DNA from 4 places in the Faecalitalea cylindroides genome. Region 1 is predicted to be linked to each of the others. Evidence: predicted binding sites of a transcription regulator. Region 1 holds the regulator's gene; each other region holds the start of a gene.
What was found. Region 1 encodes Rex, which represses fermentation and respiration genes when NADH is low (regulators of the CRP and FNR family bind a similar motif). Its sites were predicted from a motif close to GTGAANNNNTTCAC; they were not measured.
Positions count from the first base shown of each region.

Region 1 (7,999 bases):
CAATCAAGAATACAGGTCCTTTAACGACTTTTTCACAGATATAACGTTCATGCTCACTTTGAAGATCCATGCCCCAGAAGATATCTTTATTTTCGAAAGTATCTTTTACCTTCTCTAATTCTTTGATAGCTTCAGTATATGTCATGCGTTTAAAGCTCGAATTAGCTACTTCTGTAATACGTTTGATACAGTCTTTATCGATCATTTTTTCAAAGAATTCCATTTCTTCTTTAGCATGTTCTAGACAATATTTAATACAGTATTTGATCATCTCTTCAATGCAGTCCATATTGTCAGAAAGATCGGCAAATGCCAATTCCGGTTCGATCATCCAAAACTCACTGGCATGACGAGTTGTGTTTGAATTTTCTGCACGGAATGTAGGTCCAAATGTATAAACATTACGATATGTCTGGGCAAAAGGTTCTACATGAAGCTGACCGGAAACTGTTAACTGAGCATGTTTGCCAAAGAAGTCTTTTTCGTATTCATCATCTTGACGACATGTTACTGTAAAGCATTCTCCTGCACCTTCTGCATCATTTCCAGTGATTTCTGGTGTATGCACATACACAAATCCACGATCCTGGAAGAACGTGTGGATTGCCATGCTTAAAACACTTCTTAAACGGAACATAGCATAATATGTGTTAGCTCTAGGACGAATATGAGGAATTTCTCTCATATATTCAAAACTGTGACGTTTTTTCTGAAGCGGATAATCGTGATCACACAATCCCAAAACTTCAACACTCGTTGCCTGAATTTCAAAAGGCTGCTTTGCCTCTGGTGTTAATACCACTGTACCTTTTACTTCCAAAGCGGAGCCAAGTGTAATCTTAGATACTTCATCAAAATTATTCAAAGCATCTGTATATACAATTTGTACATTAGAAAAACAAGATCCATCGTTTAATTCAATAAATCCTAAAGCTTTTGATTTTCGATTCGTTCTTACCCATCCTTGTAATACAACTTCTTTTTGATCATACTGCTCAAATGTTTCTTTTAATTTTTTAACTAACATAATACCTTTCCTTTCCATAAAAAAAACGTCCCTGTATCAGGAACGATAATAACCGCGGTGCCATCCGATTTCATACAAAAAGTATGCTCTTTAATGAAAAGATAACGGTCTTCAACCGAAACTGTCTACTTAATTTCTCCAGTTTAACTCAGCAGCTGTTACCTTAGAAAACAAGTACGATCTATCTTTCACCAACGATAGATTCTCTGTAACGCCTTTATTTACCAGACTTCTGCTTCTTTGTCTTTGATTCCAGTGAATTGGTCATAAAAACCAGTTCTTGAATAGATGATACCACATCAATACTTTTAATGACAACCCCCTTAGGTGCCAAAAAATGCTGATGTGTAAAATCTACGATACCTGTAATTCCACAATCGACTAAACGATCCACAGTCTCTTGAACATTATGCGAAATCGTTAAGATCGCTATACGACATCCCTTAGGAATTTTTTCCTCTAATAGATCCATAGAATAGACCTCTACACCAAACTGAGTACCGCATTTAGCTTTATCAATATCAAATGCGCACTCAATTTCACCAACGACATAATCCCATTTATTATAATTCATCAAGGCACGGCCCAGGTTTCCGGCTCCTACTAAAATGATCTTTTCATCAAAATTTACACCAAGCTGACCATTAAAAATTTCGATAAGTTTGTCCACATCATAGCCATATCCTTGTTTACCAAGATTTCCCAGAAAAGAAAAATCACGACGAATCGTTGTTGGTTCAATATCAACAAAACTTGAAAGTTCCTTTGACATAATTCTCTCAACACCGTTTTTTTGTAAGCGACGAAGCGCCTTAAGATAAACTGGATAACGTTGAAGAGTGGCTTTAGGTACATTATTTGTTGTCATAAATACATCTCCATCTGTTCTATTCCTATTCTATCACTTTTTTTATATTTGTGAAATAGTGAACAAATAAAAAGTCATCCTGCGATGACTATTCATGTGAGTTTGGATGAACAGAAAGATCGACTGCTAAACACAATGGGTCAAGCTCTTCCTGCAATACCATTAATCGATTTTCAAAAACATAAGGATACCCTACTCGAATCAAAGTAATATAAGAACCCACATACATGATCAAAGAAAGGATCCAACTTAATACAAAGCTAACATTACAAACCAAAACGATCAAAGCTAAAAAAATGATCGATATAAATAATGATATAAACAAAGCTTTTTTCTTAAAATCTAAAGCCATATTTTTATAATATGGTCTTTTTTTATTTAAGAATGTCAATGTATATTCATCAAAACTATCACTAAATTCAATATTTTTGATGTTCTTGTTGAATTTTTTCATTTTCTTGCATTCGGCCATTTGTTGAATACGTAGTATGCAATACATCATAGCCTTTTTCTTTTCCTGTTTGTGATATTTTTGATAATAAAGCTCCAACAGTTTCATATAATCATTGTCGGATAATTTTGTAGAAATCATGGATTCAGCAATCCCATCAAGGCGCTCGCTCAATACATCGCTAAAAATCAAAGTATTATCTCGAGAGCGTCGTTCGATCTCTTTTAATGCTCCTAAAAAATGATCTGCCATAATTACGCTTTTTTATAAGCCTTCAATGCCTTCGCAATTTGATCTGGGCAGGAAGTCGGTTTATTGTGACAACGAATTCCTTCAAGTTTTTCGATTGCCTCATCAATTGGCATTCCTTTTAATAATGCTGAGATTCCTTGAAGATTTCCATGACATCCTCCAATGACATTTAGATTGTTGATCTTATCATCCTCTACTTCAAATTCAAACAATCTTGAACATACCCCGCTTGGCTGATAATTAAACTTCTCCATATTTTACCATTCCTTTCTGTACTCTTATATAAACCTGATTGCTGATGATCGCAATCAACAAGCCACTTACAATAGATAAAGCCAATAATATCGGCAAAAATAACTGCATAAAATATTGCTGGTATATCAATGTTATCATAATAACCTGGCCAACGCTGTGAAAGCAGGCACCTATAACACTAATTCCATAAATTGAAAAAACTTTTGCCTTTTTAAATATGGTCATCATGATCAAAGACAAGAATCCCCCGGATAAGGACAACCAGAAACTGACCGAAAAAATCGTTCCCATCATCAAAGAAGCTAATACGATACGAAGCAAAGCGACACACCACATAGATGGTATATCCCATAACATTAATGTCAATAAAGAAACGATATTCGCAAAACCGATCTTAAACCCAGGCACAAAGATGACAACAGGCACAAAACTCTCGATAATTTGCAGCATGATTCCACATCCAACCATCAAGGCTAGAAAAATAATCTTACGAGTGCTTTTCATTGTATCAACAGATCCTCTTCTAGATTATCCGCTTCTATGGTAACGACCGTATCATTTGGCAGGCAAACAATAGGAACGTTTGGATCTGAGACAAATCCCTGTTTAGAACAAATATGCTGCGGACTGTTTTCCTGTGTTACGCGAATTTGATTATCTTTGACTTCGATATGTACTTTTCCATTTGTGCCATCAACTTCATACTCTTCATCTTGACTTAGATCAATGCGTAATACTTCTTCATTCTTAACGGTAACAACCGCTGTATTAGAAGCTGGAGCATTATTCAAGATAGGTATGAATAATAAGATCGAAGCTATCATCATAACAACGATCAAAACCTTATCTGCCTTTGTCATAAATGAATTATACAACAAATTAACCCAACGTACTATCTAAAATCATCATGCAGACAAATCCAAGAGCAAATAAGATCGTTCCTATATTGGAGTGTTTGCCATGCTGACTAGAAGGAATCAACTCTTCTACCACGCAATAAACCATTGCACCTGCCGCAAAAGCCAATAACCAGGGAAGCAAAGGCCTGATCAAATGACTGGCAAATATCGTTATGATCGCACCAATTGGTTCAACGATTCCTGAAGCACTACCATATAAAAAAGCTTTAAAACGACTCATGCCTGCCTGATGCAAAGGCATAGAGAGAACCGCACCTTCAGGGATATTTTGAATCGCAATTCCTAGAGCCAAGGCAAAAGCTGCACCCGTACTCATGGCAACACTTTGATCTACGATTGATGCAAACACGATACCTAAAGCCATTCCTTCAGGAATATTGTGTAATGTCATCGCTAGAAATAATTTAGTTGTTTTCGTCCAGGAAGTTTTAATTCCTTCTTCTTCATCGCTGTTCACATGAACATGCGGAATGACAACATCCAGCAGCAACAAAAAACCAATACCACCAAGAAATCCTAAACTTGCGATCATCCATCCAATATTTCCATCATTGTCTGCCTGTTCAATACTAGGTAGTAAAAGACTAAATACACTAGCTGCCATCATAACACCACCGGCAAATCCAAGTAGAGCTTTCTCGACAATTTCCGGAAAATCTTTTTTTAATAAAAATACCATGGCACTTCCTAAAACCGTACCTAAAAACGGAGCCACGACCCCAATCATCACATTAAAGTCCATAATACCCTTTCTAAGTAATATTCACATGTACATTTTTCTCAACCGCATTGCCATAGCGATCGGAAATCTTCAATACGATATCCACACTGCCTGCCTGGGCAGTACTGAAATTTTGATTCACACTATAGGAAACACCACTTAAATCACTGGCATCAAAATACTGTGACCAGTCAATAATCGATTCTCTGGCAACACTGATTTCAGTTGGTGCATTGTTTATTGTTGGTGGTTGAGTGTCTTTGATCTTGATCTTAAACGGATACTCTTTATCCCCATCAACGATCTTAAAATCATATTCCCCTACAACTAGATAATCCATACCACCTGTAATGAATCGATTATCCATCTTTCGAATCCCACTGGAAACAGCTTGAACACTCATATTGGATGTATCATAGTTTTTATCTTCTTTTACATATAGAGCTGGATTAGCATAGACATCTTTTCCCAATTCAATCGTAAATGTCTGTTTTTGAAGTTCAATTTGGCTCGAACATCCTGTACAGACCAACAAACAAATTAATATAATCCATAATTTACGCATTTGGATCCTCCATTACTTCCATAGCCAATTCTTTGATTTTTGCCAAACGATGCTTCATTCCGGATTTTGAAATAATATCTCCATATTCACGATATACTTCATCGCATAACTCATTCATACTTGCTTCTGGAAATTTCTTACGAATCGTAATCACATTTTGGATCTTCTTCGAAATTTTAAGCTTCGATGCATTTTTTTCGATAATCTCGATATATTCCAATTGTTTTTTAGCGGCTTTCATAGCCTTCATTTCATTGGCCACTTCACAATTATCCAAACGTGTAATTTGATTGTAGAAATCTCTTTGAATACGTGAATCTTCAAATTCAAATAAAGCATCCGATGCATTACACAAACGTAAAAAATCAGCAATTTTTTCTCCCGCCTTCATATACACGACAAATTGATTTTTGCGTTTAATGATCTTGGCTGGAAGATAAAAACGTTCCATGAGCTTTTGAATCGTTTTGGCAAGGTCTTCATCTGTACAAGTAATTTCCATATGGTAGTTTGTCGTCTTGGGATCATTGATTGATCCACTAGCTAAAAAACAGCCTTGAAGATAGGCTCTTGCCATTTTTTCAGAGCGAATCATCTTGGAACGAGGTGTTGTATGAAGTCCAGTATCTGTCATGATCTGAAGATCCTGCAATATCTCTTCAGCTTTTTCATAAACTTGAATACGATAGATATTGTTCTTTTTTAACTGCATTTTTTTTAATACCGCTAATCGTGGATCGACATGATAATTTTGTTTCAAAAGTTGAAATACGTGTTTGGCAATCGTCGCATTTTCACTTTGAAAAGACAAATACATACCCTGCCAGTTCATATGCAAACTAGCACGTATTTGAAAAAGCGCACATAACTGTGCCTTGGAGGCATTGGCATCGACTTCATCTTTACATATTTGATTTTTTACTTCACTTGTAAATGACATGCAATTCCTCCTTCTATATTGTTTGTATCACTTCTTCGATCACTTTCTTTACTGCATCAGGATTATGACGAATTCGACCTTTTTCATCAAACATGATCAATTTACGAACGATAATTCGATAAGAATGTTCGTGTTCCTTGATCTTCACAGGATAACTTCCTTGTTTTGCATAAGCTTCCAATATGTTTTGTGGAATATAAGAATCATTTACGATCGCCAGATCGACCGCATTTTTAAATGAATGTTTTTCAATTGCACGAATATGATCTTCCACGCTAAAATCATCGGTTTCTCCAGGTTGAGACATTGCATTGCAAAAATAAATTTTCTGGCATGGATTCCGTTTGATTTCATCTACAATTTCCGGAATGATCAAATTTGGCATGATTGATGTATAAAGCGAACCGATTCCATAAATAATTAGATCGGCTTTACGAATTGCCTTTAGTGCATCCTTTTGCGGTTCCACTCTCTTTTGATAAAACACATGATCAATAGAGTTATTTAGAGTTGGTATATTGTTTTCTCCACGCACTAAAGTTCCATCTTCCATCATAGCATATAGAGTCACTGTATCTAAAGTACTTGGCAAAATAGTTCCCTTCACTTTTAAAATTCGACTGATTGCCTGAATAGCCCCCATAAAAGAACCTGTTATATCCATCAAAGATAGAAAGATCAAATTTCCTAAATTATGTCCTCCGATATCTTTGCTTCCTTCAAAGCGATAGCTCATCATATCACGAAACAGATGTTCATTTTCATCCGCTGCCATCGCACAAAGCACATGACGTATATCTCCAACTGCCGGTACATTATAAATATCGCGAATTCTTCCGGTACTGCCCCCATCATCAGCCACGGTTACAATGGCCGTCAGATCGACATCATCCAGTTTTTTCATCCCCATCAACATGCTGGAAAGACCTGTACCTCCACCAATAACTACGATATTTTTCATGCTTCTTCATCTCCGATATCACGATGGGATTTAAAACATTGGTATTGATCTTTATATTGATCAAACAACCAATTACAGATAGAAACGGACCGATGCTGTCCCCCTGTACAACCTATTGAAACGATCATATGCGATTTATTCTGTTCATCATAACACTTAAATACATAATCTAAATAATCTTTCAAATATTTGATAAACTGCTGCGTTTCTTCTTTTTCCATGACATAGTCATAGACTTCTTTATTGTTTCCCGTTTTATTTCTTAACTGTGGATCATAAAAAGGATTAGGCAAAAAGCGCACATCAATCACACTATCTGCATCCATTGGAACACCACGTTTAAATCCAAACGATTGAAACGTAATAGAGAACTCACTGCCAACATCCATATTTTTAAAACGGTATCTTACTTTGCTGGCAAGCGCAGCTGTAGTTAATTTTGTTGTATCAATATGAATCGTGCTCTTGGCATTTTCTTGTAAGTGATCAAAATAGTCTCGTTCTATCTCAATAGCTTCTTCAAGCGTTGTTGCCATTTTGTTTGAAATCATTGGATGCTGACGACGAGTAAAGCGATATCGCAACAACAATTCTTCATCACTGCAGTCTAGAAAAATTATCTGCATGTGTTTTGATATATTCTGAAAGTAATTCACAAAATAAACATAGTCAACGGCACTGATCGCAAACGCAATATTCTTATAACGAGATTCGGTTTCTAACAATTTCTCTAATTCAGACAATAATTCTTTAGGAAAATTATCGATGCAATAATATCCTAGATCTTCCAATGCATTCATTGCACTGGATTTCCCTGCTCCTGACATACCAGTTACCAATACGATATTTTCATTCATTTAGTTCACCTTCTTTATTCAATATATATTTATCATAACACTATATATCATAGAATAGATAAGATTTTCCTATTCTACAATGATCAAAAAAGATTCTATAAAATACCATGCTTAAAATCTTTTTCAAATTATATCACATACATCCTGTTTTTTGATAAAATTAAAAATAAGGGAGGGATCAT
Region 1 covers NZ_JAQLXG010000007.1:28,739-36,737, forward strand. Annotated here, with positions in the region: gene asnS (asparagine--tRNA ligase) at 1-1,027, opposite strand, end outside; T-box leader at 1,063-1,277, opposite strand; gene PND65_RS05250 (redox-sensing transcriptional repressor Rex) at 1,245-1,895, opposite strand; gene PND65_RS05255 (hypothetical protein) at 1,984-2,598, opposite strand; gene PND65_RS05260 (TIGR03905 family TSCPD domain-containing protein) at 2,601-2,852, opposite strand; gene PND65_RS05265 (Gx transporter family protein) at 2,839-3,357, opposite strand; gene PND65_RS05270 (NusG domain II-containing protein) at 3,354-3,713, opposite strand; gene PND65_RS05275 (ZIP family metal transporter) at 3,733-4,515, opposite strand; gene PND65_RS05280 (hypothetical protein) at 4,526-5,059, opposite strand; gene whiA (DNA-binding protein WhiA) at 5,052-5,999, opposite strand; gene PND65_RS05290 (gluconeogenesis factor YvcK family protein) at 6,013-6,960, opposite strand; gene rapZ (RNase adapter RapZ) at 6,957-7,817, opposite strand.

Region 2 (7,999 bases), on a different contig from region 1:
ACAACACCTACATCTATAGATCTAGAGCTTGTATCATTTGCCATTACCATTGGTGTACTTGAAATCTCTTCTTCCATTGCATCTGCATCAATAAAAGTTACATTCCCATTTTCATCCACATTCGTAATTGGCTGATCTTCTCTTTGTATCTCTCCAACTTCAAAAGTAGATGAATCTGATTGAGCATGCACAGGATAACTTACTCCTAAAATCGTCAAAACTGAAATTAAAAACGTTGTTAATATTTTTTTCATTTTTTTCCCCTTTGCTATATACAAACTCATTAAAAAGGATTTCATTCTAAAAGTCAATTAATCGACAATTAGTTAAACATATTTATATGATGTCTTTCATATAAAAACCAGTCATATTGCATATAAAAAGACTAGCGCTAAGCTAGTCTAAAGACTTTTAATTAAATATCTAAGAATTTTTGAGCAGCTGTAACAATAGCCATCTTGTAGATTTCTTGTGCTGTACATCCACGAGATAAGTCATTGATTGGAGCATTTAAACCTTGTAATACTGGTCCAATAGCTTCCCATCCACCTAAACGAGCAGCAATTTTATAGCCAATATTACCACTAGATAAGTTAGGGAAAATAAATGTATTAGCATGACCTGCTACTTTAGAATCTGGTGCTTTCAATGCAGCAACTTCTGGACTTACTGCACAGTCAAACTGCATTTCCCCATCAATTTCAAAATCAATAGGCATACGTTTTAAACGTAAAGAAGCTTCAGTCATTTTCGCAACACATTCACCTTTTGCACTACCCATGCTTGAATATGACAACAAGGCTACTTTTGGATCGATACCAAACTGTTTAGCTGTGTGAGCTGTCTGCATTGTGATTTCAACCAATTCATCTGCATTTGGATTGATGTTGATTGAGCAGTCACCCATGATGTACTGTTGATCACCTTTTACAAGTAAGAAACAAGAACTTACTAAGGCATTACCTGGAGCTGTTTTAACTAACTGTAAAGCTGGACGAACTGTATCTGCTGTACTATAAGTAGCTCCCCCTAATAATCCATCAGCATAGCCCATTTGAACAAGCATAGTTCCAAAATAGTTTGTATGTTGAAGCATTTTCTTACATGTTTCCATGTCTAATTTACCACGACGTAACTCAACCATTTTGGTTGCCATTTCTTCCATTTTATCGAAAGATTTTGGTGACATCTGCTGGATGTTAGAAACATCAAAACCATTTTCTTTGGCACAAGCTTCAATTTCTTCTGGCTCTCCTAATAAAATAGGTACCACGATATTATTTTCTACCAGTTTGATTGCAGCTTCCTGAACACGTGGATCCCAACCTTCTGTAAATACAATTCTGGTCCCTGAGCCAGTCACTTTTTTCTCTAGTTCATTTATAATCATTTTTCACAACCTCTTTTCGTGTCTAGTATAGACTAATTGCAAGCGCTTTTCCACTAAAACAATGTGAAGTTTTTAGCATGCAAATTTACACTTTGTAAATGCCAAAAAACAGGAACCAGAATCCTGATTCCTGTTCATAATAATCGGGGAAAATGTATTATTTCTTATTTTTTACGTTTTTTCAAGAACGCTAATAAACCAGCACCAGCTGCAGCTGCAGTTGCTGATCCAGCAAATAATCCAGTTCCAACAAATACACCTGTATTTGTTCCATCTGTTTTCTTAGACTCTTCTTTCTTTGTCTCCGTTCCTTGATTCTTATCCTGATCAGATCCACCTGTTCCTGGTTTACTTATGCTAGATACTGTTACATGAGCTTTTGTAGCATTGCCAGCTAAATCATATACTATAATATCTTCACTCGTATTTTCTGTGTAAAGTTTAGTATATTTTGTATCACTTACTTTTGTCCATCCATCTGGAGTTTGAATTGGTTCGCTTGTTTCGATTGTAACCAATACACCATCTTCAGTTGTTTCATTTTTAACTTTAACTGTAGTACCTTCTTTATCTATACCAGTTACATTTACAGGAACTTCAATTGCATTACCAGTCAAATCTTTAACCGTAACCGTTTCACTTGTATTATCTGAATATGTCTTAGTCAATGACATTCCATCATCTGATAAAGTCCATCCTTCTACAGGCTGAAGTTGTTCATTAGCTTGAATAGTTACCGTAACATCTTCATTAGTAGGATTTCCATTATTAGAATAAGTTACTGTGCATTCTGGATCCACCATATCCATTAGTTGAATATTGTAATACCATGGAGAATATGTATTATCCCAACCTTTTGTATATTCAAATGTTACATACTGTTCTCCATCATTGATATCAAATGTACCTTGGAAACCTTTGCTGTAGCTAGTTTGACCATCCAAATAAGTTATATTTTTCAACCATGCTGTTCTTTTAGATCCAAATTCTGAAGTATATGTACGAACTGTGGCCTTTGCATCATTTTTTCCGATACTGAATTTATCAAATTCAGTACTTCCATTTGCATTTGGTAATTCTTCTCCATAAATTGGATGTAATCCATCATTGTAGAATGATACATGAAGTCGAATTTTCTTAACACCATCAACTTCTACTACTTCTTGACCAGTTACTGCAAAATTACCCTGACGATCATCAACTGAAGTAGAATCAGGATTAAATCCAATGTATTTTTCATCTTGAGCTGCCAATGTTAATCCAGCTTCTGCTTTCAAGTATTCTTCATACCAGCCTTTCATCTGTCCAATATTACCCTGTGCTTCACTTTCCTGGTAACTGTTATTTGTTCTGTTATGAGTAATACCATACATATTTTGTACAGGAATTATAGAGTCAGTTGTATACTTGCTATAATCAAATGTATCTGGATCATATTTAGTATTTAAAGCAGCAACTAAAACTTTATAATAGCAAGTTTCAATATTTCTTGCTGCATTATCTACCTTCACTTGAGTTGCTTCTGGATCCTCTAATAATGCTTTACCATTATTCAAAACTTTTACATAGTTATCGTAAACAGATCCTGATCCTTCAAGATTTCCAAAATTCTCGATAGCTTCTTTCAATGCAGTTTTATCTGCTAATGTTAATTGTACCTCAGCTTCATTTCCAGCTAGATCATATACAGTAATCGTTTCATCTACTGCACCTGCATAAACTCTTTGATATTGAGTATCGCTTACTTTAGTCCATCCATCAATAGATTGGATTGCTTCATCAGCAGTTAGTGTTACTTTAACTCCTTCATCTGTCATTTCATAAGAAAGATCTACAGTTGGAGCCGTTTTATCAGCTGGTACTAATGCATTGAAGTTTTGCTCTAATCTATCAACAACTAGATCAATTTCTTCCTGTTTGAATCCGTCTAATTCATAGAACATTTCTGCTATATCCAAATCTCCTTGTAATTTATTCCATGACTCTTGTGTATAATCATCTGGATTCAATGCATTAATTTTATCAATCCAAGCTTTTAGCTCAGATTTATCAACTGTATCTTCTGCTTCAGTTGGAACATAGTATGTTCCTAAAGATAATGTATAGGCTGCCTTACTAGTGGTTCCTTTTTGAGTTAATGTCAAATTGATTTTTGAACCAGCTGGAACAACAAAATCTTTTTCAAAACCATTAAGTACTTCATCATCATTCAGCGGATCAACCTTAATTGCGCTATAATCAGTATCTCCATCTGGTAACTCAACTGTGGAAGTTAATTTAACACCATTCTTTAAATCATTTTCTTCGAAAGGACGATAGCTATATTCAGCATCATATTTGTTATAAGCTGCTTGTTTAGGGACATTGTAGAACATTCCTCCTGTTACTGGATCAATTCCTGAATTTTCCCATTTTACAGTAACAGTTACTGTACCATCGCCATTAGCTTTATATCCACTGATGTATAATGATCCACCACGAACCAAAGCACTTTTATTGTAATTTGCGTAGTTTCCATCCCAGCCGTTTAACCACTTGTCGTTGATTCCATATTCTTGTCCTACTGTGTTTTCATCTACTACTACCAAATTATTTTTTGCTTGAGTTAAATTGTCAATTAAAGTTTGAGCTACAGCAGGATCTATTGTAGTTTCTCCTTTATTAACTTCTGTTCTTGCCTCATTAAGCGCATTTGTAAAATTAGCATACGAATCACGTGTATAGTTAACTCTTCTTGAAGGATAATATTGGTTATTAACTATAACTTCACACTCTGCAACTAGATCTCTTAATGTAACTAAATTCTCATCTACCTTTGTCTGTAATACAGCTTCATATAAGCTTTGAATATTAGCTAAATCTTCTGAATAATCATCAGTAGCATTACCGTTAATTCTTCCTCTAGCAGAAGATAATGCACTAGAAAGAGCTTCCCAAGCATCCAATTGATATTCAGAAGGATTCAATTTTGCTACTTCTTTATTGATAATTACAATTTGTTTAGCTGATTCACTTAATACATTTTGAGCCGTATTCATTGCTTTAATACAATTACTCAAATACTGTGCTTGCCAAGCCAATTTATCTTTTGCAAGTGTTGTATCTGCTAAAGCTGCCTCAGCAGTTGCCTTTGTTGTAATGTAGTCATTCTCTGTAATTGGACGATACTTATTCTCTTCATAAAGGCTAGCTGCTTCATTTAGCAATCTTTGAATTTCATCACGTAATTTCTGCTCTGTCCATGAATCATCATATCCACTAGGGAAACTATATGTTGTTGGTGTATCAACAATTTCATTTGTCGTAATTGTGTTACTTGATGTAGTTTCCTCATTACCACCTGTTGCTTCTTCAGGTGTTTCAGTTGGTTCTTCTTCAACAGGTGTTTTTTCCACTGTTGTTTCTTCTTCCGGTACTACTTCTGGCTCTTGCGCTAGGATGTTCGTCGATAACATCGAACATGCCATCGTTGAAGCCATGACCGTACTGAGTACCGCTTTTCCGGTCAAAACTAACTTTTCGTTCATTATTGGTCTCCTCCTTAAAAAAAAGCTTTTTGATAACGCTTTCTTTATTGTATGATATCATACCCCCCTCGTTTCGAAAATGCACAAACAAACATTTTTACGATATTTTTTGCACTTTTTGTTGTGTTTTTGTTGTGTTTTATACAATTATTGCAATAAAAAAATATGCATAGAAAAAAACCCTGTACTTAGAAGCAATTTCATACAGGGCTTTTTCTGTTATTTTAAAGGGGGAGACCTTTAATAACCGTTATTTATTTTTTGTGTCTTTTCTTGCGAAGAAGACCAAGAATACCAATACCGCTAGCAGCCACACCAGCCATAGAAGCACTTAATGCTGTTGCAACACCTGTATCAACACCATCAGTCTTGCTGCTGTCTTCTTTGTTACCTTCTTCTGTAGATCCAGTGTTTCCTGTACCTTCATCTTTAGTAACATAGAATTCTGCTGTCATAGTTGAACCATAGTTTACAGTAATATCTGCTGGCTCAACATCTTTGATTAGTTTATATCCTTTAGGAATATTTACCTGATAATCTTCACCATATACAAATGTATATGTCTGATCAGCTTGACCTTTATCTGCAGAAGTAAATGTTTCTGCTGATAAAACTTCGCGAGAATCATAATCAACTACTTTAACATTTAATGTAGCTGCTTTTGTTTCTTCTTCAGTAGTGATAGCTCTTAATGTGATTGTGTAAGAAGCCCCATTTTCTACGAAGAAGTCACCTGTTGTGATCAACTCATACCCTACAGGTAAAGTTAATTCACTATAATTAGCGATTCCATCTCCATCTGGATCAACGAAGAAGTCACCACCACCAAGGACATTTCCTTCTTCATCAACGTATACTACATTGATGATTGTGTCTTTAACAATTTTCTGTAATGTAATAGTTGTTGTTTTTCCTTCGAAATCTTTAACGAAGAAATCGCCTGTTGTGATTAGTTCATAACCTTCTGGCAATGCGAATTCAGTGTAGTTTGCGATTCCATCACCATCAGCATCGATATAATAATCTCCGCCACCTAAGTTATTTCCAGCTTCGTCAACGAATACTACGTTAACGATAGATCCTTTTGAAATCTTTTTAACAGTAATAGTATTTGTTTTTCCTTCGAAGTCTTTAACGAAGAAATCACCAGTTTCGATTAATTCATAACCTGCTGGTAAAGTTAATTCGCTGTAGTTTGCAACACCATCGTTGTCTAAGTCAACTCTGTAGTCACCGCCACCTAAGTTGTTTCCAGCTTCGTCTACGAATACTACGTTAACTACTGTTCCATCAACGATTTTGTCAAGAACTACTGTGTATTTACCACCATCTTCTACAAAGAAGTCACCAGTTTCTTTTAATTTGTATCCTTCTGGTAGAGGCAATTCACTATAGTTTGCAACTCCGTCTCCATCTGGATCAACGATATAATCGCCACCACCTAAGTTCTTTCCATTTTCGTCTACATATACAACATTGATTGTTTTAGAAGTTACGATTTTCTTTACAGAAACAGTCAATGGCCCATTAGCAGTATTGAAATCTCCAGAAACTGTCATTTCATATCCTGCTGGTAGATACTGTTCTAAAATTGAGTAATTATTGATTCCTTCTGGTACAAAGTAGTCTCCACCTGCAACTACTGTTCCATTTTCGTCAACAAACTGTACGTTAAGGATCACATCTTTTTGAATTTTCTCAACATTAACTTGGATTGATCCACCTTCTTCAACCATGAAGTCTCCAGTGGTTGTCATCTGATAACCTACAGGAACGTATTGACTTAATACTGAATAGTTTTGTACGCCTTCAGGTAAGAAATAATCTCCACCGCCAACTACAGTACCTGTCTCGTCAACAAACTGAACCTTCATGATTACATCTTTTTGTGTTTCATTGGCTTTTACTGTAACCTCAATGACACTTCCACCATAAAGCGATAATAAATCTCCCTGAGAAGTAATTGTATAATTAGCAATTGTAGGAAGTTCATTTGCGTTAATAGTCCAGCTTCCATCTTTATCAAGATGACTGAATAACATTGTGTTCTGTGCTACTTTTTCATTTGTAGCTTCGTCAATATAAAGAATACTTACTTTCCGGCCTAATAATTCTTCTTCAGATTGACTTTCAGCAAATATCGGAGTAGCTACACAAGGAATCATAGAAACTGCAACTAAACCAGATAGTGCTGATTTTGTGAATTTTTTTCGATACACTTTAAATCACTCCATTTCTTAAAATAAATTTTTTTTGTACAAAAAAAATCTCCAATAGATGAGCGTACTTCATCTATCATTGATATAATACCCCCCCCCCGTTTGAATTTGTCAATACATAATCATTATTTTTTTACATAACTTTTTTTGAATTTCAATTGGAGTGATCAAAGTGTTTTTTTACTTATTACTTATGTATTAGACAATCACACGAGAGCGGATATCTTTTATAATTATGCAGGTTAAGTCTTAAATAAAGCTAAAAAAAAGCTAGATCCTAGCAAATAGGAACCTAGCTTATCTTTTAATCAATTAATATTTAAATATTTAAATCAGATGGATGCCAATAAGAATCTAAACGATATCCTGAAACATCCAAACCAAGACGAGCAATTTCATCTTTGATTTCTTGAGATACTTCTCCGTAATAATACATTATGACATTAGCATCTACACGTTGTTTAGTATCCGTAGCCATAGGAATGCTGCCATCGATCATAGGTGTTAATTCAATAGGAACAGCTACCATGGTCTCTTCTGAAATCACCTGTACAATAGCATCTTGACTTGTTGTATTACCGGCTTCATCGGTACTGGAAACTGTAATCGGATATTCTCCTTCTTGTGAAAGATTAACATCTCCAGTTACTGTAACTTGCATCTGTTGATCATTATCAACTGCTAAATAATACTTTGAATAATCTACATCAACTGCGTTTAAATTTATAACGATTCGATCAAGAAAACCAACAAAAGCAGGACCTGTCGTATCCTTGTTTTCTGTTTTATTTTCTGCTACTTCACCAACTTTTTCCTGACTTTGATATTGATTAAACACTTTGAATCCAGCATAGAATACAATT
Region 2 covers NZ_JAQLXG010000001.1:215,577-223,575, reverse strand. Annotated here, with positions in the region: gene PND65_RS01200 (S-layer homology domain-containing protein) at 1-254, opposite strand, end outside; gene pta (phosphate acetyltransferase) at 416-1,390, opposite strand; gene PND65_RS01190 (hypothetical protein) at 1,555-4,917, opposite strand; gene PND65_RS01185 (hypothetical protein) at 5,172-7,136, opposite strand; gene PND65_RS01180 (DUF5011/hyalin repeat domain-containing protein) at 7,456-7,999, opposite strand, start outside.
Region 2: the regulator Rex is predicted to act here: its motif matches at 1,468-1,481, upstream of pta (phosphate acetyltransferase).

Region 3 (7,999 bases), on a different contig from region 1:
TTTTGGATACAAGAAGCTCTTGAAAGTATTCTGATCAATTGTTTAGAATACGCCTTTGAAAATACTAAAATTTACGTTGATTTAAAAGAAGAAAAGAATCAAGCTATCATCCAAATTCAGGATCACGGATATTCAGTTGATAAGCAAATAGATTTATTTAAGCGGTATGAAACATCAAATCATAATGATAACCATTATGGTATTGGTTTAAATATGACAAAGGAAATTATTGAACATCATTTTGGAAGCATCGATGTCTCATCCCAAGAAAATAAGACTACTTTTAGGATTCTTTTACCTGTCAACAAATTAGAAAGAATTAATATTTAAATTGTGATGCATTTGTAATCTTGCGTTTATTAAAATGGGATCGTAAGGAGACAGTATGAAAAGAAAATTCAAATACTATTCAAAAAATAAGAAATTATCTTTCTCACTTTCTTTGATCCTATTTGTATCTTTAATGATCATCCTTTTTTCTATATTCATGCAGATAAGAATCTTTGAAATAAAAAGAGAGCAAAACCAGGCTGTTTATGGTGCATGGAATGCAGCAGTTTATGATATTTCTGAAACTTCTGAATCAAAGATTGTGTCCAATCAAATGATCCGCTCTATTGGAAACATGAACATTGTCGGAGAGGTTATGGAAGATACAGAATATAAAGGTTCAATCGGGTATGTAGATAAAGATTTTCTTGAAATGTCTAATATTTCTATGAAAGCAGGACATATGCCTGAAAATAAAAACGAAATTGCGATTGAAGCATATGTTTTGGATTTGCTGGGCATTGATTATGAATTAGATCAAAAAGTAAATTTAGACATACACATGGATGAGTCTGTTATTCATAGAGAGTATGTACTTTCGGGTGTCATTAATAACTATTCGTCAAGTTGGACAACTGATGGAACGCTTGCATCATTCTTTATATTTCCTAGTGAAGATACAATTATATCTAAAAATTTGTTTTTAATTGCCAAAGAAGGATATATTGATTCGATTAATGAAATTCAAATTAATGATGATATTGTCATGAATGCATATGTTGAATTTACTTATGATCCTTTTTCTGATCAAAATATACCATTTACTCTATTAGGCATATTCACGGTTTGTTATTCTATTTTATTAATTGCTTATGTCTTTATTCATTGGGCAAATCAGCATACAAAAGAAATCCAAATCTTAAAATCTTTAGGAACGGATAATAAGATGCTGGTTAAAGATTTTACCTCTTTATTATTTAAGTCGATTTGTCTTCCTTTATGTGTTTATTTGATCATTTGTATCGTTTTATCAATAAATATATGGGTATCTTTAATCAGTTTGATGGTTTATTTGTTTAGCTTAAGTATGATCGTTTTAATTTGTTATATTTATATTTCTTCTGTGTCAATCAATGTAAATTCCTTTTCAAGTCAAAAAACAATCATAAAGAAAACAATTAAAGTCCGATACAAGAAACAAACACCTTTTTCATTGTTTGTTCGTTCGTTTCGTTTTCATCACAAAAGAGAACTATTACGTATTTCCATATCTGTAGTTTTATTAACTTTGTTGTATCACTCATTGACCTTACAAATTCATGAACAATATCAATTAAATGAAATTTATACACAACCGGATATTCAGATAGCTGGTAAAAATGTAACTTCTTTTAAATATGAAGTTGTTGATGATAATGGCGATCGAGTAATCGGTTATAAAACGAAGCAGCAAGATATTAGTGACCAGCTGGATGTCTTGCTTTCAAATCAATCCATTGAAAACTACTATAGTTCAAATTTGAATTACGATGTTGCTGTTACATGGCCTGAAATAGAACAATCTTTTTTATGGAATAAGAAAGGTATGGAAAACCATTTAATGCACTTTATGAATTATGATTGGCAGAATCAAAAGTGTTTATTTCCAAATATATACAGTACAAAACAAACCGAGTATCTAAAATTTTTAAAAGACAACATAGATGATGGAGAGTTTAATGAAGAAGCTTTTTTAAAGGGAAAAGAAATTTATATTTATCTTCCTGAATATACAACAGAAAATTTATTCGATACACAGAATACGGCATACGTCAGTACTGATCCAAACACATTTTATGATTTAAATAAGGTTGTTCAAGAAGACACAATTAAGATCGGAACAAAATTAACTTTACGAACAGCGGATGGCTTTCAAAAAGAAGCCAAAGTTGGAGGAATCATTCGTCATGTTTTTGAAGAATACGATCCATCATTAAATAACGAGACGCCTTATACTGTGTTCGTTTCTCCAACTTTCTTTGACTCAAAAGGACAGGTAAATCAACTTTACCTGTATTTAGATAAAAACATACAGCAGGAACCAACGGAAGCTTTCTATGCTAGTATTTGCGCAAAAAATGATCTCAGTTTTTTTAACAATGCACAGAATAAAAGAATTCAGCAGGAAACAATTCAAAATAACATGGTCTTAAATTCTGTGATTCTGACAATTGTTATAGCTATTGTTTTATTTACACAGTATATCTTGTTTAGACAAAAAAATGCTGATGTTAAAGACAAGATAAAGATTTATCATCAATTAGGAATTGATAAATCAATCCTTCATAAAATAAAATTGTATGAAATACTAATAGAATCTCTGATCATAATTTCTATTTCTTTTGGGTTGTTTGTTTTTATTCAATATTTTGACTATTTACAAGCACCAAGTTTGATGTATCCTTTTTCAAATCGATTTTCACAGGAATATTGGTCCTGGCCTTTATATTTCCTGGTTACTCTTGCATTTCTTACATTATATGTTCTATCCATCTTAAAAACAGGAGATGAATAAAATTTAGTAGCGAGATTTTTGAAAAGAGATCATTCTATATCCATTTCTACAATATCATTAAGATCCAAAGTCTTTTTGACAATCTGGATCTTTTTGTTTTCAAAATCAAGTTTTGCTACTTTTCCTTTAAATTGTACATATTGACCTTTATCATAATAAATAACTTTAATCATCATACCAGGTTGTACTTGATGAACGGTTCTGTCTAAAAGTTCAAGGTCATCGTTGGAAAGCTCTCTTTTTGGTACAATGATCCTTTCTGTTTGTTTGATGATTTCTCGAAATCCTCTTAAAGAATCAAACGATTGAAACATCTGTGCTCGTTGAGCCCGAACTCTAATCGGCATTGTGACCACCTACTAATGTATTTCTTTTTTTGGCTGTGGCTCTTTTTAAGTAATTCATTCCTTTTAAGACAGAATTCTTGCCATATTTATGATGAATTGACAGGATCGTTTGCTGGATTCTTTTTTCTTTTTCAATATCTTCAGGATCGGTAAATAAGTCAAATTGCTCATATAATTCACTTTTTACGTTGCCAAAACTGATGGCAATATGGCGGATGGGGTAGTTAGGATTCACACCTATTTTATATAATCGCTTAAATTCGTCTAATAAAACACGGCACGAATTTGTTGTGTTAGTTATTTGTCGACTCACTCGAGAAGGGGGAATGATATCTTTGGAATATCCGATGAAAAGGGAAATGTGATTTGTAACTAGATGTCGTTCTATTAAAGTTAAAACATTGATATCGACCATTTCTTTCATGACTAAATAAGCATCATCATAGGAATAGTCTTCAAAAAGGATTTGAGAATTGGAAATTGAATTGGCTTGTGGAACATAATTTTTGATATCTGCAATAGTTGTTGGTTCCTTGCCCCAGGAATGATCGATCAAGTATTCTGCATTGACACCAAAAGTTTTATATAAATCTTTTTCAGGATAATGAGCTACACCATATAGATTTTGTATTCCTAAAGCGTTCAATCGTTTTACGGTTCCTGGTCCAATCATCCAAAAATCCGTTAAAGGTGTATGATACCATAATGTTTGTTTAAAGATATCCTCATCAAGATAAGCTATATAATCTGGAGCGTGTTTTGCCATGATGTCCAAGGCAATCTTGCTTAAGAACAAATTGGTTCCAATTCCAGCAGTTGCAGTTATGCCGGTTTCTTTAAAAATATCTTGAATGATCATCAAAGCAATTTGTTTTGGGTTCATTTTATATAGATTTAGATATGAAGAGATATCTAAGAAAGATTCATCGATCGAATAAACATGGATATCTTCGCTGGATATATATTTTAAGAATATTTCATGGATCCTGGCCGCATATTCCATGTATAATTTCATTCTTGGCATGGCAATTTCATATTTGATGTGCTTGGGAATCTCAAAGATCCTTCCTCGACTTTTTATGCCAAGTTTTTTGATTGCAGGTGTGGCCGCTAAAGTAATAGCACCAGGCCCTCTTGTAGGGTCGGCAACGACTAAGTTTACTTTAAATGGATCTAGTCCTCTTTCTACACACTCTACTGAAGCATAAAAGGATTTAAGATCGATACATAAATAATATTTGTCCATCTATATCACTCCTCTGTGAATTCATATTATAACTATCCAATTCTTAAAACAAGATAGATTTGGGAATTTGTAAATTATTTAATGTTTTAATTTTGCAAATAAAATTATATTTGTTATCATATGTAATATGGAGTGATGCATATGACCTTAAGAGAACTGCTAGTGCAATTTGAAATTCAAAATAATTTAAGTCATGCGGATGTAGCTAAAGAAGTTGGTGTATCTGTATCAACTTATTATCGATGGATCAATGGTGAAAGCACAAAGTTAAAAAAAACGACCATTCAAAAACTTTCAACTGTCTTAGATTGCGATGTTGAAAAAGTAATTGAAGAAACAGATCGTATCAAACCAATCTTAGGGAATGTAAAAGCAGGGTATGATCTTTGGGCAGATCAAGATATCGAAGGATATTTGGAACTTGGGCAATCAGATGCTCAGAAAGGTGATTACTTTTTAAGAGTTGTCGGAGATTCTATGGAAGGAGCACATATCTATGATGGTGATCTTGTATATGTTAAGAAGTGTGACACTGTTCAATCTGGACAAATTGCTATCGTAATGATCGAGGAAGAGGCAACGATCAAAAAAGTATATTTCAAAGATGATCTTATGATTTTAGAACCGGCTAACTCAAAGTATGAATCAAAGTTCTTTACAATGAAAGAAGTAGAGGAAACACCCGTTCGGATTATAGGGCTAGTTCGTTTTATTCGAAAAGATCTGGCATAGAAAAAAGCACAGAGAAATTTTTCTCTGTGCTTTCTTTTGATATAAGTTTATTTGCACATTTTGATAATAACAGCTGCTCCTTGACCTCCACCGATACATAGAGATGCAAGACCTGTAGTTAAATTACGTTTTTGCATTTCGTGGATCAAAGTAACAAGGATACGGTTACCAGAAGCACCAACTGGGTGTCCTAATGCAATTGCACCACCATTTACGTTTGTCTTTTTCAAGAATTCTTCACGATCCATACCTGTAGCTTCTTCAAGTTCATGAATAACACCAAGAGATTGTGCAGCAAACGCTTCATTTAATTCAACCAATTCCATATCTTCAATCTTAAGATCTGCATATTTCAATGCGTTCAAGATAGCAGGAGTAGGGCCAAGTCCCATGACACGTGGATCAACACCACCTTGACCAAATCCTACAACTTCACAGATCGGTTTTAAGTTATATTTCTTAACGGCGTCTTCACTTGCGATGATCGTGAAAGAAGCACCATCATTGATACCTGAAGCATTACCTGCTGTAACGGTTCCATCTTTTGTGAAAGCTGGCCGAAGTTTAGCTAGTTTTTCCATGCTTGTTTGACGAGGATGCTCATCTGTATCAAAAACTACTTCACCTTTTCTTGTGGAATAAGTGATAGGAACGATTTCATCTTTGAAGCGACCAGATTCAATAGCTGCCAAAGCTTTTTGCTGACTTGCTAAAGCAAATTCATCCTGTGCTTCACGAGAGATGTTATACTTTTTGGCAATATTATCGGCTGTTACACCCATGTGAATTCCATACATAGCATCTGTTAAACCATCATGCAACATAGAGTCTACGACCGTCATATCACCAGATTTAACACCTTTACGATTCTTATAGCTCAATAAGAATGGAGCGCGTGTCATTGATTCAACACCACCAGCTACATAAAGATCACCAAAGTTTGCCTGAATTCTTAAAGTTGCTTCCATTACAGCTTTTAAACCAGAACCACAAAGCATGTTAATGGATTGAGCACATACTTCTACAGGAATACCTGCTTTAAAAGCAACGTTACGGGCGATGTTTTGTCCAAGTCCTGCAGCAATTACATTACCGATGATAACTTCATCAAGGTTTGCAGGATCAATGTTGGCCTGTTTGATTGTTTCTTTTAATACGGTTGCTCCCATATCGGCAACATCAACGTCTGTCAAGCTGCCCATAAAAGTACCAATTGCGCTACGTTTTGCAGCGACGATATAAGCTTTTCTCATTTTTTACACTCACTTTCTACCTTTATATAATAGGTTTTTACAGTCACATACTAGTCAAAAGGAAAGGGTTTGTCAACACTTTGTGAAAAAAATAATTTGTGTAGAATACTTGTTAAAAAAAGCCAAAAAATAACTAATTAAAAAATTCACAAATTCATTGACTACATGAAAAATACCTTGTAAAATGAGTCTGTGTGAAAAGTTTATCTTTATCATGCTTTTCGATATCCAAAAAATCGAATGGTTCAGAAAAGGAAAGGAGAACTTCATTTATGGATTTCAATTTAACAGAACAACAAAAACTTATGCAGAAGTTGTTCAGAGAAGTTGCGCAAAACGAAGTAAAAGAAAACGCAGCTGATGTAGACGAAAACGAACGTTTCCCAAAAGAAAACGTTGAAGTTATGCGTCAGGCAAAAATGTTAGGTATTCCTTATTCTCGTGAATACGGAGGAGCTGGAGCTGACTATCTTTGCTACATCATGGCTGTAGAAGAATTATCAAAAACTTGTGCGACAACAGGTGTTGTATTAAGTGCTCATACATCTTTGGGTACTTGGCCGATCGCTCAGTTTGGTACAGAAGAACAGAAAAAACGTTTCTTGCCAGACCTATGCACAGGTAAAAGACTTGCTGCATTTGGTTTGACTGAACCAAATGCCGGTACAGATGCTGCTGGACAGCAGACAACAGCTGTTTTAGATGGTGATCATTATGTATTGAACGGTACTAAGATCTTCATCACAAACGCAGGTGAAGCTGAAGTTTATATCATCTTCGCAATGACAGACAAATCAAAAGGAACTCGTGGTATTTCTGCGTTTATCGTAGAAAAAGGAACTCCAGGATTCACTTTCGGTCTTCATGAAAAGAAATTAGGTATCCGTGGTTCTGCTACAAGTGAACTTATCTTCAATAACGTTCGTATTCCAAAAGAAAACCTATTAGGTAAAGAAGGACAGGGATTCAAGATCGCAATGCAGACTCTTGATGGTGGACGTATCGGTATCGCTGCTCAGGCATTAGGTATTGCTCAGGGTGCTATCGATGAAGTTATCCCTTATGTAAAAGCTCGTAAACAGTTTGGTCGTCCAATCGCTAAATTCCAGAACACTCAGTTCCAATTAGCTGATATGCAGACTAAAGTAGATGCTGCAAGATGGCTTGTATATTCTGCTGCTATGGCAAAAGAAGAAGGTCGTCCTTATACAACACTTGCTGCTGAAGCTAAATTGTTTGCTGCTGAAGTTGCAATGGAAGTAACTACAAAAGCTATCCAGTTAATGGGTGGATATGGTTATACTCGTGATTTACCAGTTGAAAGAATGTTCCGTGATGCTAAGATCACTGAAATCTATGAAGGTACTTCAGAAGTTCAACGTATGGTAATTTCTGGTGCAATGTTACGCTAAAGAAAGGAATCTGAATAATTATGAAAATTGTCGTTCTTGTAAAACAAGTACCAGATTCAACTGAAATTACAGTTGATAAAGTAACTGGTACATTAGTACGTGATGGTGTTCCTAGCATCATCAACCCAGATGACCTTGCAGGTCTTGAAGCTGCTTTAGAATTAAAAGATAAAGATCCATCAATC
Region 3 covers NZ_JAQLXG010000013.1:565-8,563, forward strand. Annotated here, with positions in the region: gene PND65_RS07440 (sensor histidine kinase) at 1-330, shown strand, start outside; gene PND65_RS07445 (hypothetical protein) at 386-2,824, shown strand; gene PND65_RS07450 (YolD-like family protein) at 2,854-3,171, opposite strand; gene PND65_RS07455 (Y-family DNA polymerase) at 3,161-4,417, opposite strand; gene PND65_RS07460 (LexA family protein) at 4,559-5,149, shown strand; gene PND65_RS07465 (acetyl-CoA C-acetyltransferase) at 5,197-6,402, opposite strand; gene PND65_RS07470 (acyl-CoA dehydrogenase) at 6,675-7,814, shown strand; gene PND65_RS07475 (electron transfer flavoprotein subunit beta/FixA family protein) at 7,835-7,999, shown strand, end outside.
Region 3: the regulator Rex is predicted to act here: its motif matches at 6,539-6,552, upstream of PND65_RS07470 (acyl-CoA dehydrogenase).

Region 4 (7,999 bases), on a different contig from region 1:
CGGTCGTAAGATCTTCTACCAGAATATCATTAGAGACCATAACCGCTTTATCTAAAAGTGTTACAGTTGCATTTTTAGGAAGTTCTCTACCACTTGAAAACCATCTTGTTTCATAGAATTCATTATAAGAGGGGATATAAGTTTTTGCCTGTATCGCAAGAACCTCATTTTTACGAATAAAAGCTGCACAGTTATAGAGACGATTTTCAATGACTAATGGAAGCCCAACTATGGCCAAAAGATTTTGTGGCATCTTAGATACTAGATCTTCTAATTCAATACGTACATTTCTTAATAGGACATCCTCTAAAAATAAATCCTGGCATGTGTATCCACTTAATGCAAGTTCAGGAAATACAACAAGTTGCGTGTCAGGATCAAGTTCTGACATGATCTTAAGAATTTCAAGTTTATTTGCAGCAGGATCACCAATAAATACTTCAGGTGTTGCACTGGCAACTTTATAAAATTGATATCGTTTCATAATTACCTCACATTCTTTTATAGTATAAAAAAAAAAGATGGAATAATCCATCTCTTTTTTAGCTATTTGATAGTTCGTGCAGACGATCAGAATATGCTGATTCATCCGAAGTTTGTTTTTCGTTTTCGTTAGCATATTTTTTAACTAAAACACTTGATTTTGTGATTGGTTGTAATGTACCGGCTCCAGCAACACATCCGCCAGGGCAAGCCATACCTTCTAATAGGTATCCATCCAATCTTCCGGCTTTAGCCATCATTAGCATTGTACGGCAATTCTTTAAGCCTTCAGCATTCTGTATCTTAACATCAACTTCCGGATGTTTTTTGTTGATCAAATCTTTAACAGCTTTAGCAACACCACCGCTCACGGCAAATCCACGTCCAGAATTTGTACCTTCTTCAAGAGGCTCTCCACCTTCAACAGCACTTAAATCGATACCTTTGGCTTCAAACATACCCATAACTTCTTCAAACGTTAATACGAAGTCGATATCGCTTCGTATGGATTTACGACTTGCTTCCAATTTCTTAGCAGCACAAGGACCAATGAAGACAACTTTTGCATCTGGATTATCTTTTTTGATCATGCGGCCAGTTAATACCATTGGTGTTAAAGCCATTGAAATATAAGATGCAAACTGAGGGAATTGTTTTTTAGCCATTACAGACCAGGCAGGACAACAACTTGTTGCCATAAATGGTTGTTTTTCAGGAACTTTATCCAAGAAGTCTTCGGCCTCTTCAATCGTACACAAGTCAGCTCCAATAGCAACTTCAACAACATCGGCAAATCCAAGTTCTTTCAACGCGTTTTTAACTTTATCTGGTGTTACAGTAGGACCAAATTGACCTACAAAAGCTGGAGCAATAGCCGCAATGACTTTATATCCTTCTTTCATGGCATAAATTGTCTGGAAAATCTGACCTTTATCAATGATTGCACCAAATGGACAGTTTACTAAACACTGACCGCAGCTTACACATTTATCGTAATCGATAACAGCTTTTCCATCTTCATCGCTGCTGATGGCATCCATACCACAACTTGCAGCACATGGTCTTTCAATTTTTGTGATAGCTTTATAAGGACAAGCATCCATACAACGACCACATTTAATACATTTTTCCTGATCAATGAAGCTTTTTCCATCTACGATATGGATCGCATCTTTAGGACATACTTCTGTACATTGATGAGAAAGACATCCTTGACAGGCATTTGTTACAAATACTTTTTTTTCAGGGCAGGCATTGCAGGCAAATTTTACAATGTTGATCAGAGGATCATCATAGTATTTTTTAGCAATAGTACTTTCTTCGATACCATCTGATAAAGCCCCGTATTCTGACATTTCACGTACAGGAAGTCCCATTCCTAAACGTAATCTTTCTCCAATGATAGCTCGTTCCAGGAAAATACTATTACGATATTTTGCTTTCGTACCCGGCAAGATCTCATATGGGATCTCTTCAATTCGTTTTGCGTAATCGGTATTGTCATCATATGCCATTTTGGCAATGGCAGCAAATACTTTACGTCTTATATCGGTTACTGAGTTATAAATTCCTCGCATATTTCCTCCTTACTCTCTCCATAACATTATAACGAACATTTCTCGTTATGGAAACAATTAAAGTTATTTTTTTCACAATAAAAGAGCCAGGTATAAAATGGGAACACTATAAATGATATCGTTTTCATGTGCAACTTAAACTTTTTTTTCTTTTTTAAAGTGTTATAATCATTCAAGGAGGATTTTTATCAATGAAAAGGATTGTATGGGATTGGAATGGGACCTTATTAAATGATGTAAATCTTTGTTTTGAATGCATCAATCGTCTATTGGTTTCAAAAAATCTGGATCCTTTAATAGATTTAGCTGCTTATCGTGATATATTTGAATTTCCAATTCAAAATTATTATCAAAAAGCTGGATTTAATTTTGATAAGACTCCGTATGAAGTTTTGGCTGGTGAATACATGAAAGATTACCAGGAAAAAAGTTATGATTGTCAGCTTTTTGAAGATGTTTATGAAACACTGAGAAAAGCTCATTTTTTTGGTTTTCCCCAATGTATCCTTTCTGCCAGTAGAAAAGATTATCTTTTAAAACAAATAGAAAAATTCGACATTTTAGATTATGTAGATTCTGTTCATGGAATCGAAAACATCTATGCTTCCAGCAAGAAAGAGCTGGCAAGAAAATATGTTGAGAGTTGTTCTTTAGAAGATGAGATTTGGTTTGTTGGCGACAGCATTCATGACTATGAAGTTGCTAATACGCTTAAAGCAAATTGTATCCTGGTTACAACAGGCCATCAGTCAAGACAAAAATTAGAAAGAGTTGATGCCATTATCGCAGACAGTTTATTAGAAAGTTTAGAAATCATTTATGAAACAAATTGAAATCTTACAAGATGATGCAAATCAAAGACTGGATAAGTTTTTATTGAAAATGTTTCCTGATCTTTCACGATCTTTGATGTATAAAGCAATACGTAACAAAAAGATAAAAGTAAATCGAAAACGTTGTACATATGATCAGATCTTGAATAAAGGAGATATTGTGCTTTTGTTTTTGCCTCCTCAGTTTTTGAATGAGAAACAAAGGGAATCTAATTTCATTTCAAATCAACTTGATGTTATTTATGAAGATGAGAATATATTGATTGTTAATAAGCCAGTGGGATTGCTATCGCAAAGCGATACTTCTCAAACACAAGATACACTTGTATCTAGAATTCAGGGTTATCTATATGAGAAGAATGAATACGATCCAAATAATGCACACAGCTTTGCACCAGGCATTTGCAATCGATTAGATCGTAATACACGAGGACTTGTCATAGCAGCTAAAAATGCTAATGCATCAAGGATTATAAATGAAGCAATAGCACAAAGAAGAATACACAAGTACTATAAAGCATATGTATCTGGTCATCTAGAAGATAAAAATTTTGTCATAAAAAAATATATGTATAAAAATAAGACTAAAGCTCTTGTTTCCGATTATCCTAAAGATGGATATAAGATTGCTTATATGGAAGGAAACGTCTTGATGCAGGATAAAATGAATACCTGGGTAGAAATTGAGCTTCACACAGGAAGGTTTCATCAAATTAGAGCGTTGATGTCGAGTATTTCACACCCTCTGGTCGGGGATAAGAAATACGGTTATAAAGGAAAAAATATGAATATTCAGCTGATTGCGTATAAGTTGCGTTTTGATCAGCTAGATCTTTCATTACCAATCCATGAATTTGTAATAAAAGATTAAATTAGGAGGAGCCATCATGGAAAGTTACCGCTATTTATTGGATATAGCTTTGATTCTATTATCAACTAAACTTTTTGGATTATTTTCTAAAAAACTTCGAATGCCTAGTGTGGTGGGGGCATTGATTGCCGGAATTGTTCTAGGTCCTGCTTTTTTAAATATCGTTGGGCCAAGCGATTTGATCAATTCTCTTTCAGAAATAGGTGTTATCGTATTGATGTTTGCCGCAGGTTTGGAGACAAGCGTGAGCGATCTAAAAAAAGCTGGATTAAAAGCTTTTATTATTGCGGTATTAGGAGTATTGGTTCCATTAGGAATGGGATATGTTGTAGCATCATTCTATAATGTTGGACCAGAGGCATGGTTGCATAATTTGTTCTTAGGTGTCATTTTAACGGCTACAAGTGTAGGTATTACTGTAGAAACATTAAAAGAAATGGGTTGTATGAGTACAGAAAGTGGGAATACGATTCTTGCAGCAGCTGTTATTGATGATGTATTAGGTATCGTTGCCTTAACTTTGGTAACAGGAATGGCTGATAGTTCAGTAGATATTACAATGGTATTATTAAAGATACTTGCATTCTTTGTGTTCTCGGTTGTCGCTGGTGTTATTCTTCATAAAGCTTTTGCATGGTGGTTTAATCACGATTCACGTGGTGGTCTGCAACGTTATTCAATCGTTTCATTCTCATTTGCTTTGTTAATGGCTTATGCTTCTGAAGCATTCTTTGGTGTTGCTGATATCACAGGTAGTTTTGTTGCCGGATTGATTATTTCTGGAACAAGCCAATGTGCTTATGTAGAGAAACGTATTGGAACTTTATCATATATGTTGATCACACCAATTTTCTTTGCGAACATCGGATTAAAACTTTCACCAGTTCATTTAACTTCCAGTTTATTGATTCTAGTTGTGGTTTTATGTATTGTTGCAGTAGTATCAAAGATCATAGGTTGTGGCTTAGGTGCTCTAATATGTAAGTATTCACCAAAACAATGTATTCGAATTGGCTGTGGAATGGTTTCTCGTGGTGAAGTAGCCTTGATTGTCGCCGATAAAGGTATGGCCTTAGGATTATTACCTGAATTATTTGTGACGCCAGTTTTATTATGTGTTGTATTTACGACAGTTGTAACACCAATATTATTAAAACTTGTTTATAAAAAAGAAGAAAATGATCCTGATTTCGTAAATGCATAATTTGTCATGTATTTGTCACTTTTGATCTTCATACTATATAGTATGAAGATCTTTTTTATTATTTTATGTATCGTTCTTCTTTGGATATACTTAGTTTACTTTCTTGAGAAACGATATATGGGATTTGGAACAATTCTATTTATATTTTTAAGTATGGTAACATTATATTTTGGATCCAATAAGGACTTTTATCGACTTATATTGTTTCAACTATATCTGTGTTGTTTAGGATTGCAAGACTATAAAACTTACTATATTTCTAAGATATGGGGTGTATTCAGTTTGATCTTGACTGTATGTTTTTTCGATTCAATACATTTATCTGGCATATTATTTAGCTTTATTGCTTCTTTAATGTATTTTTGTAAGCAGGATTGGATAGGAAGTGCTGATATAGGGATCCTATTTGTGCTTGGCTTGATTCTTGGTTTTGAAAGAATGTTTATATGTGTATTCATTGCAATTTTTATAGGTTTGTTATTTTATGCTTGCTCAAATAAAAAATTAATTCCATTTATTACTTGTTTATGCTTTGGCGCTTATATATCTATATTAAAAGGTTTTACTATATGGTATATGTTTTATGGTATACTAGCGTTATGAAAAATGGTTTAGTATTAGGTGGTGGAGGAGCAAAGGGTTGTTATGAGGTTGGTTCTTTACAGGCATTTGAAGAATGCAATATAAAGTTTGATTGTGTAGCAGGAACCAGTATAGGGGCTATTATTGGTGCTATTTATACTCAGCAAACAATAGATGAAGTTGTAGATTTTGTGTATGCCATATCTCCCGGACAAATTGTGAAAGATTTTTTTGAATTTCCTGATAATTTTAATGATGTTTTAGAAAACAAAGAACAGATTAAAACATTTCTCGAACATTTTATTAAAGAAAAATCAAATGATATTTCACCATTGGTCCATTCTTTTGAAAAGATGTTTGATTATGACCGATTTATCCATTCCAATATCGAATATGCGTGTATGACGTATAATGTATCAAAAATGCAAGCACAACCTTTTTATAAAAAAGACATATCATGTGAACAGGCAGTCTCTATCATTATGGCGAGTGCATCTTGTTTTCCAGCATTTCCAATGATGGATATAGGTGGACAAAAATATATTGATGGTGGCTATGCTGATAATGTGCCGATTTCTTTGATTAAAGAAATGAATGCAGATAAGATCATTGTCATAGATGTTCATGGACCGGGACGAAATAATACGATAAATCAAAATGAAATTTCACTTTATATTGAACCCATACTACCGTTAACTAATTTTTTAGATTTTAGAACGGAACAGGGGATTCGTTCACTTCGATTAGGTTATTTAGAAACAATGAAATACCTCAATGAATTTAGCGGATATGTTTATACATTTAATCGTGGTTCCTGGCCGGATATTTATCGCTTTGAACAATACGCAAAAATGGTATTCAAAAATCATGGTATTCTCTTCGAAGATGATTTTTTCTATAAAGCTATTAGTTCTGTATTAGGATATAGACCAAAAAAATTAATAAATTCATACTTTGAAATGTACCAATTTGGAATGTTGTTGGAAGCTTTAGCTTTGTGTTCAGGAACGGATGCAGTCAATCTTTATGATTGGAAAGACTTTATAAAAGAAGTATTACAGAGACTTCGCACGATACAGCCTATACAGCGACCAATAAGTTTTATGGATGCGATAAAAATATTAAAAAATGCCCATAAAGAAGATATTGTTGTCTACTTCTATGGGCTGTTAAAAGGAAATGGATATAGACTTCCAATTACCTATGAACCATTAAAATCTATTTTTGATGTGTCTTATGCAATGGCATCTTTATGGTGCTTGTTAGATCAATATGTGAGAATGGTTTAAAACGCGGATCTATTGGGGCTTGTATGTGAATAAATCTATTCTCTAAAGGGTGATAAAAATCGATTGCATAGCTTTCTAATAAGAGTTTTCGATTATCTAAGATATGTCCGTATAATGGATCATTAACAATAGGGTACCCTATGTATTTTAGGTGTGTGCGTATCTGATGTTTTCGTCCTGTCTTAATACCAATGCTTAATAGTGAATAGTGATCTTTCGTTGTTACTTTATATACATCTGTGATGGCTGTTTTTCCTTTGTTGGAGACAATCATCTTTTTTGCATCGTGTCGATCTCTTGAGATTGGCTTTTCTATATGTTTATGTCGATATGGAAAAGTTCCTTGTACAACACCTAAATATTGTTTTTTTATGATATGTTCCTGGATTTGATGATCAAAAAAACTGTGAAAGAAAGGATGTTTGACAAAGAAAACAAGACCACTTGTCTCTTTATCAATTCGATGAATAGGGTAAGCGAAAAACTTGTAATTATTACAAAGAGTATAAAAATTTACTCGTGAACAAAGTGTATCAGGACTTGCACCATCATCGTGAATTAATAAATTTGTTGGCTTGTTGACAATAAGGCAAATATCGTCTTCATATACAATTTCTATGTCATGAGGACTTGTCTGAATGTGTTCGTTTTTTCGTCTTGTCGTGATTGTATATGTTTTATTGGCGTACAGTATAGCATCGGCATTGATGTTAAATAGTTTTTGGCGATTTTTAGAAATGTAGAACACCTCATAAAATTGCTGTATTTCCATATCCTGTTTTAAGACCACATATACTAAATTGTTGTTGCAGCGAATTGTTTTTATTTTGTTGAGCATATTCATAGACTAATTATCTCGAACATTGATATAATGTCAATATAAAGAGGAGGTTCTATTATGAATATTTATAAGTGTGATGTATGCAAGACTGTATATGAAGTGATTGATCCAGTTGATGCACAAAGAGAAATTGTTTGCTGTGGAAAACCAGCTCGTTTATTAAAAGCAGGAGACACAGATGCAGCTACTGAAAAACATGTTCCAGTAGTAAGCGTTGAAGGAGATAAGCTAATTATTAATGTTGGTAGTGTAGATCATCCGATGACACCAGAGCATTGGATCACATCAATTTGGGCAGAATTTGCCGATGGAAGTATCG
Region 4 covers NZ_JAQLXG010000005.1:63,600-71,598, forward strand. Annotated here, with positions in the region: gene PND65_RS04315 (NAD(+) synthase) at 1-484, opposite strand, end outside; gene PND65_RS04320 (4Fe-4S dicluster domain-containing protein) at 543-2,060, opposite strand; gene PND65_RS04325 (HAD family hydrolase) at 2,252-2,893, shown strand; gene PND65_RS04330 (RluA family pseudouridine synthase) at 2,880-3,764, shown strand; gene PND65_RS04335 (cation:proton antiporter) at 3,781-4,968, shown strand; gene PND65_RS04340 (patatin-like phospholipase family protein) at 5,538-6,839, shown strand; gene PND65_RS04345 (RluA family pseudouridine synthase) at 6,769-7,683, opposite strand; gene PND65_RS04350 (desulfoferrodoxin family protein) at 7,738-7,999, shown strand, end outside.
Region 4: the regulator Rex is predicted to act here: its motif matches at 2,123-2,136, upstream of PND65_RS04320 (4Fe-4S dicluster domain-containing protein).